2 regions of the Hydrogenophaga sp. 70-12 genome follow, and region 1 is predicted to be linked to the other one. Evidence: predicted binding sites of a transcription regulator. Region 1 holds the regulator's gene; the other holds the start of a gene.
What was found. The regulator FNR, encoded in region 1, switches genes on or off when oxygen is low (the NO sensors DNR and NnrR bind a similar motif). The targets are predictions, from matches to a motif close to TTGATNNNNATCAA.

Region 1 (3,672 bases):
CAGGCGCCCGAGCGCGCCTCGCGCAGGCGCAGCAGCAACCAGGGCCCGGCGAACAGCGACACGGACGAGCCGATGGCGAACAGCGCCATCACCGCCGCGCCCTGCACCGCGTCGGCCGAGAGCGAGGCCACCAGCAGCGCCGAATAGAGCAGACCGCAGGGCATGAGCGCCCAGCCGAAGCCCAGCACCCAGGGCGCGCGCGGGCCCAGGCGGGCGATGGCGGGTTTCGCGCGGCGCCAGATGCCCTGGCCCATGCCGTCAACCCACGCCGGCTGGCGCGCCCGCCAGAGCAGCCAGGCGCCCAGCAGCAGGGCCGCGACGTGGAACATGGTCCACAGCGGCCGGATCACCTGCGTGTGCGCGCCCAGCCAGGCCAGCCCCTGCACCGAGCCCGCCGCCAGCGCTCCCACGCTGGCGTAGCCAGCGACGCGGCTGAACTGGAACGCCAGCAGCGCGCGCGTGCCGCGCTCGCCGGCCACACGGCCGATGCCCGCGCAGGCCGCGCCGCACATGGCGATGCAGTGCGGCCCACCCACCAGGCCCATGAGCAGCGCCGTGATCAGCAGTGAACCGGACATCGGTGCGCTCAGAGAATCCTTGAAAACCGCGCGCGGTCCTGGTCGGCCTGCAGGTGGCGGTCGAACACCATGGCGATCGCGCGCACCAGGTACCAGCCGGTTTCGGTCACCTGCACGCCCTGCTCGTCCATGGTGACCAAGCCCTCGTCCACGAAGGGCTCGAGCGCGCGCAGCTCGTTGGCGAAGTAACGGCGACTGTCGATCAGGTGCCCCAGGTCGATGGCCTCGAACTGCAGTTCGCCCTGGCACATCAGGGACATGATCACCGCACGGCGCAGCACGTCGTCGCGCGTGAGCGCCAGGCCACGCACGATGGGCAGGCGGCCCTGGTCGAGCAGGTCCACGTACTCGTCCAGGGTCTTGGCGTTCTGGCTGTAGGTGGCGCCCACCCGGCCGATGGCCGACACACCGAGCGCGATGAGGTCGCAATCGGGCTGGGTGCTGTAGCCCTGGAAGTTGCGGTGCAGCCGGCCCTGGCGCTTGGCCACGGCCAGGGCGTCGTCGGGAAGGGCGAAGTGGTCCATGCCGACGTAAACGTAGCCCGCCGCGCGCAGGATGTCCAGCGAGGCCGATAGCATGGCCAGCTTGTCGGCCGCGCCCGGCAACTCGGCCGCCACGATGCGCCGCTGCGGCTTGAAGCGCGCCGGCAGGTGCGCGTAGGCGTACAGCGCCACGCGGTCCGGCCGCAGGGCCTGCAGCTGCGCCAGCGTGCGCCGGAAGGACTCGGGCGTCTGCAGCGGCAGACCGTAGATCAGGTCCACGTTGACCGACTCGAAGCCGATCTGCCGCGCCGCGTCGACCAGCGCGAACACCTGCTCGGCCGGCTGCACGCGGTGCACGGCCTTCTGTACGGCGGGATCGAAGTCCTGCACACCGAAGCTCAGGCGGTTGAAGCCCAGGCGGTGCAGCGCGCGCAGGCGTTCGGCGCTCACGGTGCGCGGGTCCACCTCGATGGAGTACTCGCCGCCCGGCGCGAGCGCGAAGTGGCGCCGCAGCATGGCCATCAGGTCTTCCAGCTCGGCATCGCTCAGGAAGGTGGGCGTGCCGCCCCCCAGGTGCAGCTGGGACACCGACTGGCCCGCGCCCAGGTGCTCGATCTGCAGGTCCAGCTCGCGCGAGAGGTGGCGCAGGTACTCGGCGCCGCGCGAATGGTGTTTTGTAATAACTTTGTTGCAAGCGCAGTAGTAGCACACCGATTCGCAGAACGGGATGTGCACATACAGCGACAGGGGCAGCGCCATCGACCCGGCCCGCCGCTGTCCCAGCGCCAGACGGTAGTCCTGCTCGGTGAAGGCCTCCACGAAGCGGTCGGCCGTGGGATAGGAGGTATAGCGCGGCCCCGGAACGTCGAAGCGACGCAGCAGTTCATCGGGGATCACATGGCTCACGGCGGGTCCTTCTGGCATGGCCCCACTGTGCCGGCTGGCGGGCCCAGACGCCTTGATCCTGGTCAAGCGGCTCTGTGATCCCGAACCCAAAGGGGTATGCTCGCTCCCTGTCATGCACTCAGGAACGACGCACATGGACGCGCAACGCATCAAAGTGGCGTGCTCAAGCTGCAACCTTCGCGAACTCTGCCTGCCCATGGGCCTGAGCGCAGAGGAAATGGGCCAGCTCGACACACTGATTTCCTCCCGCAAGCGCGTCAAGCGCGGCGAAGCCCTGTTCTCCGTCGGCGATCGCTTCACCTCGCTCTACGCCGTGCGCTCGGGCTTCTTCAAGACCTGCGTGACCACCGCCGACGGGCGCGACCAGGTCACGGGTTTCCAGATGGCGGGCGAGATCATCGGCCTGGACGGCATCGTGAGCGACCACCATGCCTGCGACGCGGTGGCGCTGGAAGACGCCGAGGTCTGCGTGATGCCCTTCAACCAGGTCGAAGAGCTGTCGCGCCAGTTCACCCCGCTGCAACACCACGTGCACCGCATCATGAGCCGCGAGATCGTGCGCGACCACAGCGTGATGCTGCTGCTGGGCAGCATGCGCGCCGAGGAGCGGCTGGCGGCCTTCCTGCTCAACCTGGTGCAGCGCCTGCAGGCGCGTGGCTTCTCGCCGTCCGAGTTCAACCTGCGCATGACGCGCGAGGAGATCGGCAGCTACCTGGGCATGAAGTTGGAGACGGTGAGCCGCACCTTCTCCAAGTTCGTCGACGACGGCATCATCGACGTCAAGCAGCGCTACGTGCACATCAAGGACACCGAGGCGCTGCGGCGCATCGTCAATCCGCAGACCTGCTCCTGAGCGCTTCCTGCGGCGGCAAGGCCAGCCACAGGCTCAGGCTGCAGGCGACGGCCGTCACCGCCCAGAACACGAAGAAGGCCACCGTGTAGACGGCGGGGCGCGACCAGTCGAGCGCGACGCCCTGCCAGTGCAACTCGCCCGGGTCCACCACCGCGAACACCAGCATCTCCAACACGCCGGCCATCAGGAATGACGGCCAGCCCACCCACATCCAGCGGCGGCCCATGTCAGTGGCCACCCTCGCGGACCACGGGCGAGGCCGCGTGGTTGCGCGCCTGGTGCGCGGGCTGCAGGCCGATCAGCGCCTCGTCGCGCTGCGGGCCCTGCAGGCGGCGTGCCTGCTCCAGTGTGGCCTGGTAGGCGGCCTTGTCGAGCACCGGGTCGGCGCCCTCGATGGCGATGACGGCGGTGCCGATGGCCGCCACCACCACCACCAGCGGCCCGCCCACCACCAGCCACATGGGGCCCACGCGCCACCAGGGCTCGGGCGCGTCGGTGCTCATCGGATCGGGGTTCATGGGGTCTCCTGCGAAAGCGTCATCGGGGAACGAGGAAGGTGCTCTTCTCACGCACCCGCACGCGCTCGTCCTGGGCGGCGCGCACTTCGAACTGGATGGGGTGCGAGCCGCTCGCGGCCACGCCGGGCGGCACCTGGACCCGCGCGGCGACGGCGCGCACCTCGGCGGGCGCCACCTCCACACGATCGCCAGACGCCAGGGCGATGCCCGGCAGGCCCTCCACGCGCAGTTCGTAGGTCTGCGCCACCTCGGTGGCATTCATGATCTGCAGCCGGTAGACGTTCTCGACGCGGCCTTGCTCCACCTCGCGCGCCAGCGCGCCGCGGTCGCGGATC
Region 2 (9,172 bases), on a different contig from region 1:
TGCACGCTGAAGGCATGGCCCAGGCGGGCGGTGGACACGCGCTGGTTGAGGATGGTGAAGTCACAGGGGTGGAACGGCGCGTTGCCCAGGCCCGCGAGCACGGCCGTGGCCATCAGGCCCCAGTAGCCCGTGGCCTGCGAGGCCACCAGCGAGGCCAGCAGGAAGCAGCCGATGGCGGCGAACAGCACCGGGCGGGCGCCCACGCGGTCGACCAGGAAGCCCGACAGCGCCTGGCCCACGCCAGAGATGATGAAGAACACCGTCATGAGCAAGCCCACGTCGGCGAAGCCCAGGCCGAAGTCGCGGATGAACACGGGGAACAGCGGCGCCAGCAGCATGTGGGAGAAGTGGGAGGTGCCGTGCGCCAGGCCGACCAGCCCGATGACGGCGGCGTCTTGCCTGAGGGGAACGGGGTTCGCGGGCGGCAGCGTGCCCAGCGCGGTGGCAGCGGAAGTCATGGGCCGAGATGGTACCCAGGCGGCACCCGACCCGGGCGCCCACGGGCTTTCGCCGGGAGGTGCCGCGCCACCGGCTTGGTCGGGCCGCTGGCGCCGCCCCTTGAGGGGCACGCCGGGCGGCGGCAGAGGTGGGCCCTTATTGCACGCTGACCGGCTCGAGCACCGGCGGCGCGCCCGAGGCCAGCACCGTGTCCAGCGCCGTCTGCACCACCGGACGGGCCTCCACCGGACGCAGCCAGCGGTTGCGGATGAGGCGCACGCAGACGCGCTTGGTCATGGAGTGCGCCCGGCCGCCGCGGCTGGTGAACATGAACAGGGTGCCGCGCGTGCTGGCCCAGATGAGCTGGGCGCGCAGCCACTCGCCGTGCGAGTACATGTCGACCCAGGTGCCTTCGCGCAGCGACATCAGCAGCTGCTCGGCGTCCATGGCCGGCTCCTCCAGCGGCGCGTGGTCGGAATCCCCCTCGCCGTGCAGGCTGCCCAGGTCGGAGGCCAGGGTGTCCTCGAAACCGGCGTTGGCCAGCTCCTTCTGGCCCAGCCAGGGTTGCGCCGCCGCCTTGGGCAGGCGCTGCTCGGGCGTGGCCGGCGCGAATTCGTCGAGCCGGGTGGGGTCGAAGGCGGGCTCCAGCGGGATCGGGTCGGAATGGCCCGAGTCGCTGCGCACCTTGGCGCGGCGCAGGCCCAGCACGGGTTCGTGCAGGCGCATCAGGGCGTCGAAGAAGGGCTGGGTTTCCTCGCGCGACTTGCCCAGGGCGTCCAGCCCCTGGTGCAGGGTCTTGATGAGGCCGGGCACGATGCGGAACAGGTCGGCCGGGCGGCGCAGGGTCACTTCCTTGCGGATGCTCCAAAGCAGGTCGGTGACCGCCTTGCGGTAGGCGTTGAGCTCGGCCTGGCTGTCGGGCAGGCCCATTTCGGCCTGAGCCAGCACCAGGGCCCAGCTGCCGTAGATGAAATCCAGAATGAAACCCGGCGCGTTCTCCACGTCGGGGCGCTGGCTCAGATCCCAGGCGGTGCGGTCGGCCAGGGCCTGGCGCTCTTCGGCGTGGCGCAGGGCGTGCAGGCGGTCGTTCTGCAGCTGCTGTTCGCGGTCGTCTTGCGAGCGCCAGTGGCCGCGCAGCTTGTCGAGCGCCTCGCCAAAGGCCTTGGGCTCCTTGCTGGCGCGCTCGTTGAGCTGGCGGAAGGCATCACGCACCGGCCCAAAGAAGGATTCGAACTCCTCGCTGAACTCGTCGTTGTAGCGGAAGCTGCGCTGCGCCACGCTTTCGACGAGGCGGCGCGCGGGGTGGGCGTCTTCGTTGAAGTAGCGCGGCTCGGTCAGCGCCTGGCTGAGCAGCGCGGGCTCCAGCGCCACCACGGCCTCGCGCACCGGCGCCAGCAGCAGCGGGTCGCGCGCCACCTGGTTGACCAGCTTGCGCACCACGTCCAGGCCGATGGCCTGGCCCACCGAGCGGGCCTGGCGCTTGAGGTCGAGCAGCGCGCGCGTGCGCGCGACGGCGCTGGCGAAATCGCCCCAGGCCTCGGCCTTGAGCTGGGAGCCGATGCTGACGCCGCGCGCCGGGCGGTCCACCACGGGCAGGTCGCGAAAGCGCGTGCGCTCCTCTTCCAGCACCGCGTCGTCGAGCACGGGCAACGAGGCCTCGGCCTGCATCGCGGCCATTTCGCGATCGAGCTGGCGGAAATACTGCTCGTTCAGCGCCTGCGCGTACTCCTCGCCGCCCTGCTGCAGGAACTGCTGCATCACGTCGTGGTCGAGCGTGGGGTGGGCGCGCGCCAGATCGCCCATGGCCGGCATGAAGGGATGGACCGGCTCGGGCCGGGCCGGCGCGGCCTCGGTGGCCACGCCACCGGGCGTGAAGCCGAAATCGAGCAGGTCGCGCTTGGGCTGCGCGGGCCGCGTGGCCTGCGGATCGGCCACCAGGCGCACGCGGTAGCTGGCCTCCTGCACGTTCGCGCGCTGCAGCATCAGCGCCAGGCTTTCGTACAGGCCGCGCAGCTCGCGGCCCAGCACCGGGGCCAGGTGGCGCATCCAGAGTGTGCGCACCTCGGCGTCGCTCTCGCTGGCGGTCAGCATCTCGCGCAGCACCCGCACGTAGACCGAGGGGCGCAGCGGGTTCTTCTCGGCGTGCACGGTGTCCAGGCCGATGAGCGAGCTCATGCGGGCGTCGAGCACGGCCAGGGCCTGCTCCACCTCGGGCAGCAGGTTCTGCAGCAGCTTGGCGGACTCGATCGACTCGGCCACCGCGTTGTCGTCCACCAGCGCCAGCAGCTCGGTGTTGGACAGCAAGGCCAGGCTGGAGGTATTGCCTTCGTTGTACCCGGTGTGAAAGGCCGCTTTCAGGCGCTGCGCGAAATTGGGGCCCCAGCCATTGCGGTGCTTGAGCAGCGCGAACCAGGACCGCGCCGCGCGGTCGCGCGCGGCCACCTCGCGCATGTCCTTCTCCTCGGCCTGCAGGGAGGACACGCCCACGTCGATGCAGCGCCCCAGCATGGGCGCGGCGTGGCGGACGGCTTCCTCGAAGCACTGCTCCAGCAAGGGAGAGGGAACGGTCATGTCGGCAAAGGGGCCAGGGGAGCGGCGGTCACCAGTGATGAAAGCATCACGTGATGCAGGTCACGGTTATAGCCGCCCGGGGTGTGAACGAAGTGGTGATCGGCCGATTTCCGGACAGGGGTAGCCCCTGGGGCTCCAACCGGTCGCCCGGGGCTGCCGGACGGCCCCGCAGGCGGGCGCCCGCGCCTGGCCCGGAACTTGTATGCCTGGGTGCCTGGCGCGGTTTCACGGTGAAGTCACGCCACCCATGCACGCTTCAGGAACATGGAAGGCCATCTCTACACGAAGACGCCGCGCGCCTGGGAGGCGCTGGCCCGCCCCGACGGGCTGGACCGCCGGGCGCACACCCTGCTGCTGATGGCCAACGGCCGGCGCAGCTTGCGCGAACTCTCGCGCCTGCTGGACGAGGACGTGCACGAACTGGCCCGCCGCCTGACCGCGCAGGGCTATCTGCTGGACAACCAGGCACCGGCGCTGGCCGACGCGGACGACGAGGCGGCCTGAGGGCCGGCCGCGCCGCCACGCGCGGCGGCGCATCAGGCCATGGGCAGCGGCTCGCCGAACTCGAACACGCCCGGGTTGCGCACCGGGTCCACGTCGACCGGAATGGCCGACTTGGGCGGGTAGCGGCCCTCCAGCAGCAGCTTGGACAGCGGGTTCTCAATGCGCTGCTGGATCGCGCGCTTGAGCGGGCGCGCGCCAAACACCGGGTCGAAGCCGACCTTGGCCAGCTCGCCCAGCGCCGCCGGCGAGACCTCGAGCTTGAGGTCCATCTTCTGCAGCCGCGCCTGCAGCGCCTGCAGCTGGATGGCGGCGATCGCCTCGATGTTCTTGGCGTCAAGCGCGTGGAACACCACGGTCTCGTCGATGCGGTTGAGGAACTCGGGGCGGAAGTAGCCCTTGAGCTCGCCCCACACGGCTTCCTTCACCTCGTCGTAGGGCTGGCCGACCATGGACTGGATCATGTGCGAGCCGATGTTGCTGGTCATCACGATCACGGTGTTCTTGAAGTCCACGGTGCGGCCCTGGCCGTCGGTGAGGCGACCGTCGTCGAGCACCTGCAGCAGCACGTTGAAGACGTCGGGGTGGGCTTTCTCCACCTCGTCGAGCAGCAGCACCGAGTAGGGCTTGCGGCGCACCGCTTCGGTGAGGTAGCCGCCCTCCTCGTAGCCCACGTAGCCGGGCGGCGCACCGATCAGGCGCGCGACCGAGTGCTTCTCCATGAACTCGCTCATGTCGATGCGCACGAGGTGGTCTTCGCTGTCGAACAGGAAGCCCGCCAGCGCCTTGCACAGCTCGGTCTTGCCCACGCCGGTGGGGCCGAGGAACAGGAAGGAGCCGGTGGGCCGGTTCGGGTCGGACAGGCCCGAGCGCGAGCGGCGGATGGCGTTGGCCACCGCGCTGATGGCCTCGTCCTGGCCGACCACGCGCTGGTGCAGGCGGTCTTCCATCTGCAGCAGCTTGTCGCGCTCGCCCTGCATGAGCTTGCTCACCGGAATGCCGGTGGCGCGCGCCACCACCTCGGCGATCTCTTCGGCGCCGACCTGGGTGCGCAGCAACTGCGGGCGGCCGCCGGCCTTCTTGCCGGTCTCGGCCGCCTGGGCGTCCTTCAGGCGCTTTTCCAGTTCAGGCAGCTTGCCGTATTGCAGCTCGGCGACCTTGTTGAAGTCGCCCTTGCGGGTGAACTCCTCGATCTGGTGGCGCAGCTTGTCGATCTCTTCCTTCACCTGGGCCGAGCCCTGGGCCTGGGCCTTCTCGGCCTTCCAGATCTCCTCCAGGTCGGCCAGCTCGCGCTTGAGCCGGTCGATCTCCTCGTCGATCAGGCCCAGGCGCTTCTGCGAGGCCTCGTCGGTTTCCTTCCTGATGGCCTCGCGCTCGATCTGCAGCTGGATGAGCCGGCGGTCCAGCCGGTCCATGGCCTCGGGCTTGGAGTCGATCTCGATCTTGATCTTGGCCGCGGCCTCGTCGATCAGGTCGATGGCCTTGTCGGGCAGGAAGCGGTCGGTGATGTAGCGGTGGCTCAGCTCGGCCGCGGCCACGATGGCCGGATCGGTGATCTCCACGCCGTGGTGCACCTCGTACTTTTCCTGCAGGCCGCGCAGGATGGCAATGGTGGCCTCCACCGACGGCTCGTCCACCAGGATCTTCTGGAAGCGGCGCTCCAGCGCGGCGTCCTTCTCGATGTACTTGCGGTACTCGTCCAGCGTGGTGGCGCCCACGCAGTGCAATTCGCCGCGCGCCAGCGCGGGCTTGAGCATATTGCCCGCGTCCATGGCGCCTTCGGCCTTGCCGGCACCGACCATGGTGTGCAGCTCGTCGATGAAGACGATGGTCTGGCCTTCGTCCTTGGCCAGTTCGTTCAGCACGCTCTTGAGGCGCTCCTCGAACTCGCCGCGGTACTTGGCGCCGGCCAGAAGAGCGGCCATGTCCAGGCTGAGCACGCGCTTGCCCTTCAGGCTGTCGGGCACCTCGCCGGCCACGATGCGCTGGGCCAGGCCCTCGACGATGGCGGTCTTGCCCACGCCGGGCTCGCCGATCAGCACGGGGTTGTTCTTGCTGCGCCGCTGCAGCACCTGGATGGCGCGGCGGATCTCGTCGTCGCGGCCGATCACCGGGTCGAGCTTGCCCGCGCGGGCGCGCTCGGTCAGGTCCATGGTGTATTTCTTGAGCGCCTCGCGCTGGCCCTCGGCCTCGGGGCTGTTGACCTGTTGGCCGCCACGCACGGCGGCGATGGCCGCCTCCAGGCTCTTGCGCGACAGGCCGTTCTCGTTGGCGATGCGGCCCAGTTCGCCCTTGGCGTCGGCCACGGCGAGCAGGAAGAGTTCGCTGGCGATGAAGGCGTCGCCGCGCTTGATGCCGTCCTTTTCGGTGGCCTGGAGCAGCTTGGCCAGCTCGGGGCCGACCTGCACCTGTTCCTGGCCCTGCACCTGGGGCAGCCGCTTGACGGCCGCCTCGGCCGCCTGCACGAGGCCGGGCACGTTCACGCCGGCGCGCTGCAGGATGGACACCGGCCCGTCGGTCTGGCGCAGCATGGCCAGCAGCAGGTGCACGGGTTCGATGTAGGCGTGGTCATTGCCCAGCGCGAGCGACTGGGCGTCGGCCAGGGCTTCCTGGAATTTGGTGGTGAGTTTGTCGAGACGCATGGGAGGGGCGCTCCGAAAATGTGGATTGCCAGGCACATGGCGGCGATGGGGCCATTTTCAAGCCGGCCCGGCCCCCTGCCAACGCCCGCGCTTGATCCAGGTCAAGCCGGCCCGCCTCGCCAGCCTCAGCGGCGCCAGTAGGCGTAGGGCCAGGCCAGCTGGAAACCCGCGCGCTGGTACAGCGCCAGCGCCGGCGCGTTGCCGGCGTCCACCTGCAGGAACACGCGTGGAATGCCGCGGCGCAGCGCCTCACCGGCCATGGCGCGCAGCACCATGCCCGCCAGCCCGCGCCCGCGCTGGCGCGCCGCCGTGCGCATGCCGTGCACGCCCAGCCAGCCATGGCCGACGCTGGCGGCGCCGCAGGCCAGGGTCTGCCCCGCCTCGCTCAGGCTGACGAAGCGCGTGCCTTGGGCGCGCGAGAGCGCGCGCGAGCGGCTGGCGCCGTCCACCGGGTCCAGGCCCTCGCCGAGGAACATGGCGAGCCAGGCGGCGTCCGGGGCATCGGCCAGGCGCAGCTCGACGCCGTGCGGCGGGTCGGGCAGGCGGCGCAGCAGCTCGGCCACCTCGGCGATGTGGGTCTGCGTGGGCTGGGTCCGCCGGAAGCCGCGTTCGCCCAGAGCCTGGGTGAAGGCCGCCCACTCGGGCCATTCGGGCAGGCGCCAGGCCACGGGAAAGCCACGCGCGCGGTAGCGCTCCGCGATGGCGTCGATGAGGGCGGGATCGGGGGCCGCGTGCGACAGCGGCACCGCGCACTGCGCGCGCCCCACGGTGCCGCGGTCCATGGGCAGCAGCCAGCCCGTCAGGCCATCGTCGAGCCGCTCGGGCGCCACGGCCTGCACCGTGTTGCGTTCGATCGCCTCGACGGTGCCGCTGTCCATGCCCTGGGTCCTCAGGCGTTGTTCGCCGGCAGGCCCCAGCGGGCCAGTGCGGCGTCGTCGCTCACGCGCGCGTCGACCCAGCGCGCGCCCTCGGGCGTTTGCTCCTTCTTCCAGAACGGCGCCTGGGTCTTGAGGTAGTCCATCAGGAACTCACAGGCCTGGAAGCTCTGGCCCCGGTGGGCGGCGCTGACGACCACGAGCACGATCTGGTCCAGTGGCTGCAGCGGCCCCACGCGGTGGATGACCCGCGCACCGAGGATGTCGAAGCGCCGCAAGGCCTCGTCGATCATGGCCTCGATGGCCTTTTCGGTCATGCCAGGGTAGTGCTCCAGCTCCATCGCGCTGACGGCCAGGCCGTCGTTGCGGTCGCGCACGGTGCCGATGAAGCTGCAGACCGCGCCCACGCCCTTGTCCTGCAAGCGCAGCAGCGCGACCTCGGTGCTCAGGTCGAAGTCGGCGGTCTGGATGGAAACGCGCGCGGCCATGCTCAACCGCCGGTCACGGGCGGGAAGAAGGCCACCTCGGCGCCGTCGGCGAGCGCGGCGCTTTCGTCGGCCATGGCCTGGTTGAGCGAGACGCGCACGGCCTTGCCGCGCGCCAGCGCCTGAGCGTGCGCGCCGCCGCGCGCGATGAGTTCGTCGCGCAGCGCCGCCAGCGTGGGCGCGGCGGTGCTCAGGCGCTCGGCGCCGGTGCCGATGGCCTCGCGGATGGAGGCGAAGTAGCGCAGCTGGATGGTGTTCATGCAAGCAGGTCCGACAGGGCGATGAAGCGCACGGTGTCGCCCGGCGCGATGGTGGTGCCCGAGGGGTTGTCGACCAGGCCGTCGGCCCAGACCACGGAGGTGAGCACGCCCGAGCTCTGGTTCGGGAACAGCTCGACGCCGCCGCTGGCGTTGCGGCGCGCGCGCAGGAACTCGCGGCGCCTGTCGGCGCGCGGCAGGCTGAAGTCGGCGCGCAGCGGCAGTGCCGCGGGCAGGCGCAGGGCGCGCGGATCGGCGATACCCTGCAGCTGCAGCAGGAAGGGGCGCACGAGCAGCAGGAAGGTGACGTAGCTGGACACCGGGTTGCCCGGCAGACCGATGAAGTGGCAATGGCTGCCCACGCCCTGCCCCGCCCCCGCGTCGCGCCGCACATGGCCGTAGGCGAAGGGCTTGCCGGGCTTCATGGCGATCTGCCAGAGGTCGAGCCCGCCCAGTTGCTGCACCGAGGGCTTGATGTGGTCTTCCTCACCCACGGACACGCCGCCGCTGGTGAGGATCAGGTCGTGGTGGTCGGCCGCCGTCTTGAGCGCGGCCAGCGTGGACTCGCGCTGGTCCGGCACGATGCCGAGGTCGCTCACCTCGCAGCCGAAGCGCTGCAGCAGTGCGCGCAGGAAGAAGCGGTTGGAGTTGTAGATGGCGCCGGGTTTCATGGCCTCGGGCGGCACCTCGCCGGGCATCACGAGCTCGTCGCCGGTGGAGAACAGGGCCACGCGCGGGCGGCGCACCACCCGCAGATGGGGCAGGCCCAGGCTGGCCGCCAGTCCCAGGGCGCCTTCGTCCAGGCGCTGGCCGCGCGCCAGCACGGTGGCGCCGCGCGCCACGTCCTCGCCCGAGCGGCGCACCCACTGGCCGGGTTCGGGAATGCTGTCGATGTGCACCGCGTGCAGGTCGCCGCCGACCTCGCGCGTGTCTTCCTGCATGACCACCGCGTCGGCGCCTTCGGGCATGGGGGCGCCGGTGAAGATGCGCGCGCAGGTGCCGGGCTGCAGCGGCCCGCCCGCGTGGCCGGCCGGGATGCGCTGGCTGATGGGCAGCACCACGCCTTTGTCGGTCACGTCGGCGCAGCGCACGGCGTAGCCATCCATGGAGGAGTTGTCTTGCGGCGGCACCTGCAGGGCACTCACCAGGTCCTGCGCCAGCACGCGGCCCACGGCGTCGATGGTGGGCACCGTGTCGGTGTCGGCGAGGGGCGTGGCGCGGCCGAGCAAGGCGGCCAGGGCGTCATCCAGGGCCATCAGGGGCGCGCGGGCCGGAGCGTTCATGGGGCGTCGGGAGGTCTGTAGTGGAACCGGCTGGCATTGTCGACCAGCCACGCGGCCACGTCATCGGGCGCGTTCAAATCCAGCACCGGGCGTGCGGGTGGTTCGGGCAGGGCCGCGGGG

Region 2: a site for FNR is predicted at 6,244-6,257, ahead of clpB (ATP-dependent chaperone ClpB). Genes of this name have one in related genera too.

What each region holds. Positions count from the first base shown of each region.
Region 1 is NZ_MKSS01000023.1:192-3,863, forward strand. It holds gene BGO22_RS01705 (sulfite exporter TauE/SafE family protein) at 1-578, opposite strand, end outside; gene hemN (oxygen-independent coproporphyrinogen III oxidase) at 587-1,984, opposite strand; gene fnr (fumarate/nitrate reduction transcriptional regulator Fnr) at 2,100-2,819, shown strand; gene BGO22_RS01720 (hypothetical protein) at 2,797-3,045, opposite strand; gene BGO22_RS01725 (hypothetical protein) at 3,047-3,337, opposite strand; partial or broken gene BGO22_RS01730 (FixG Ig-like domain-containing protein) at 3,357-3,672, opposite strand, start outside.
Region 2 is NZ_MKSS01000405.1:47,020-56,191, reverse strand. It holds gene BGO22_RS20935 (MFS transporter) at 1-458, opposite strand, end outside; gene BGO22_RS20930 (DUF1631 family protein) at 595-3,009, opposite strand; gene BGO22_RS20925 (hypothetical protein) at 3,274-3,513, shown strand; gene clpB (ATP-dependent chaperone ClpB) at 3,546-6,152, opposite strand; gene BGO22_RS20915 (GNAT family N-acetyltransferase) at 6,278-7,030, opposite strand; gene BGO22_RS20910 (molybdenum cofactor biosynthesis protein MoaE) at 7,042-7,515, opposite strand; gene BGO22_RS20905 (MoaD/ThiS family protein) at 7,518-7,772, opposite strand; gene BGO22_RS20900 (molybdopterin molybdotransferase MoeA) at 7,769-9,052, opposite strand; gene mobB (molybdopterin-guanine dinucleotide biosynthesis protein B) at 9,049-9,172, opposite strand, start outside.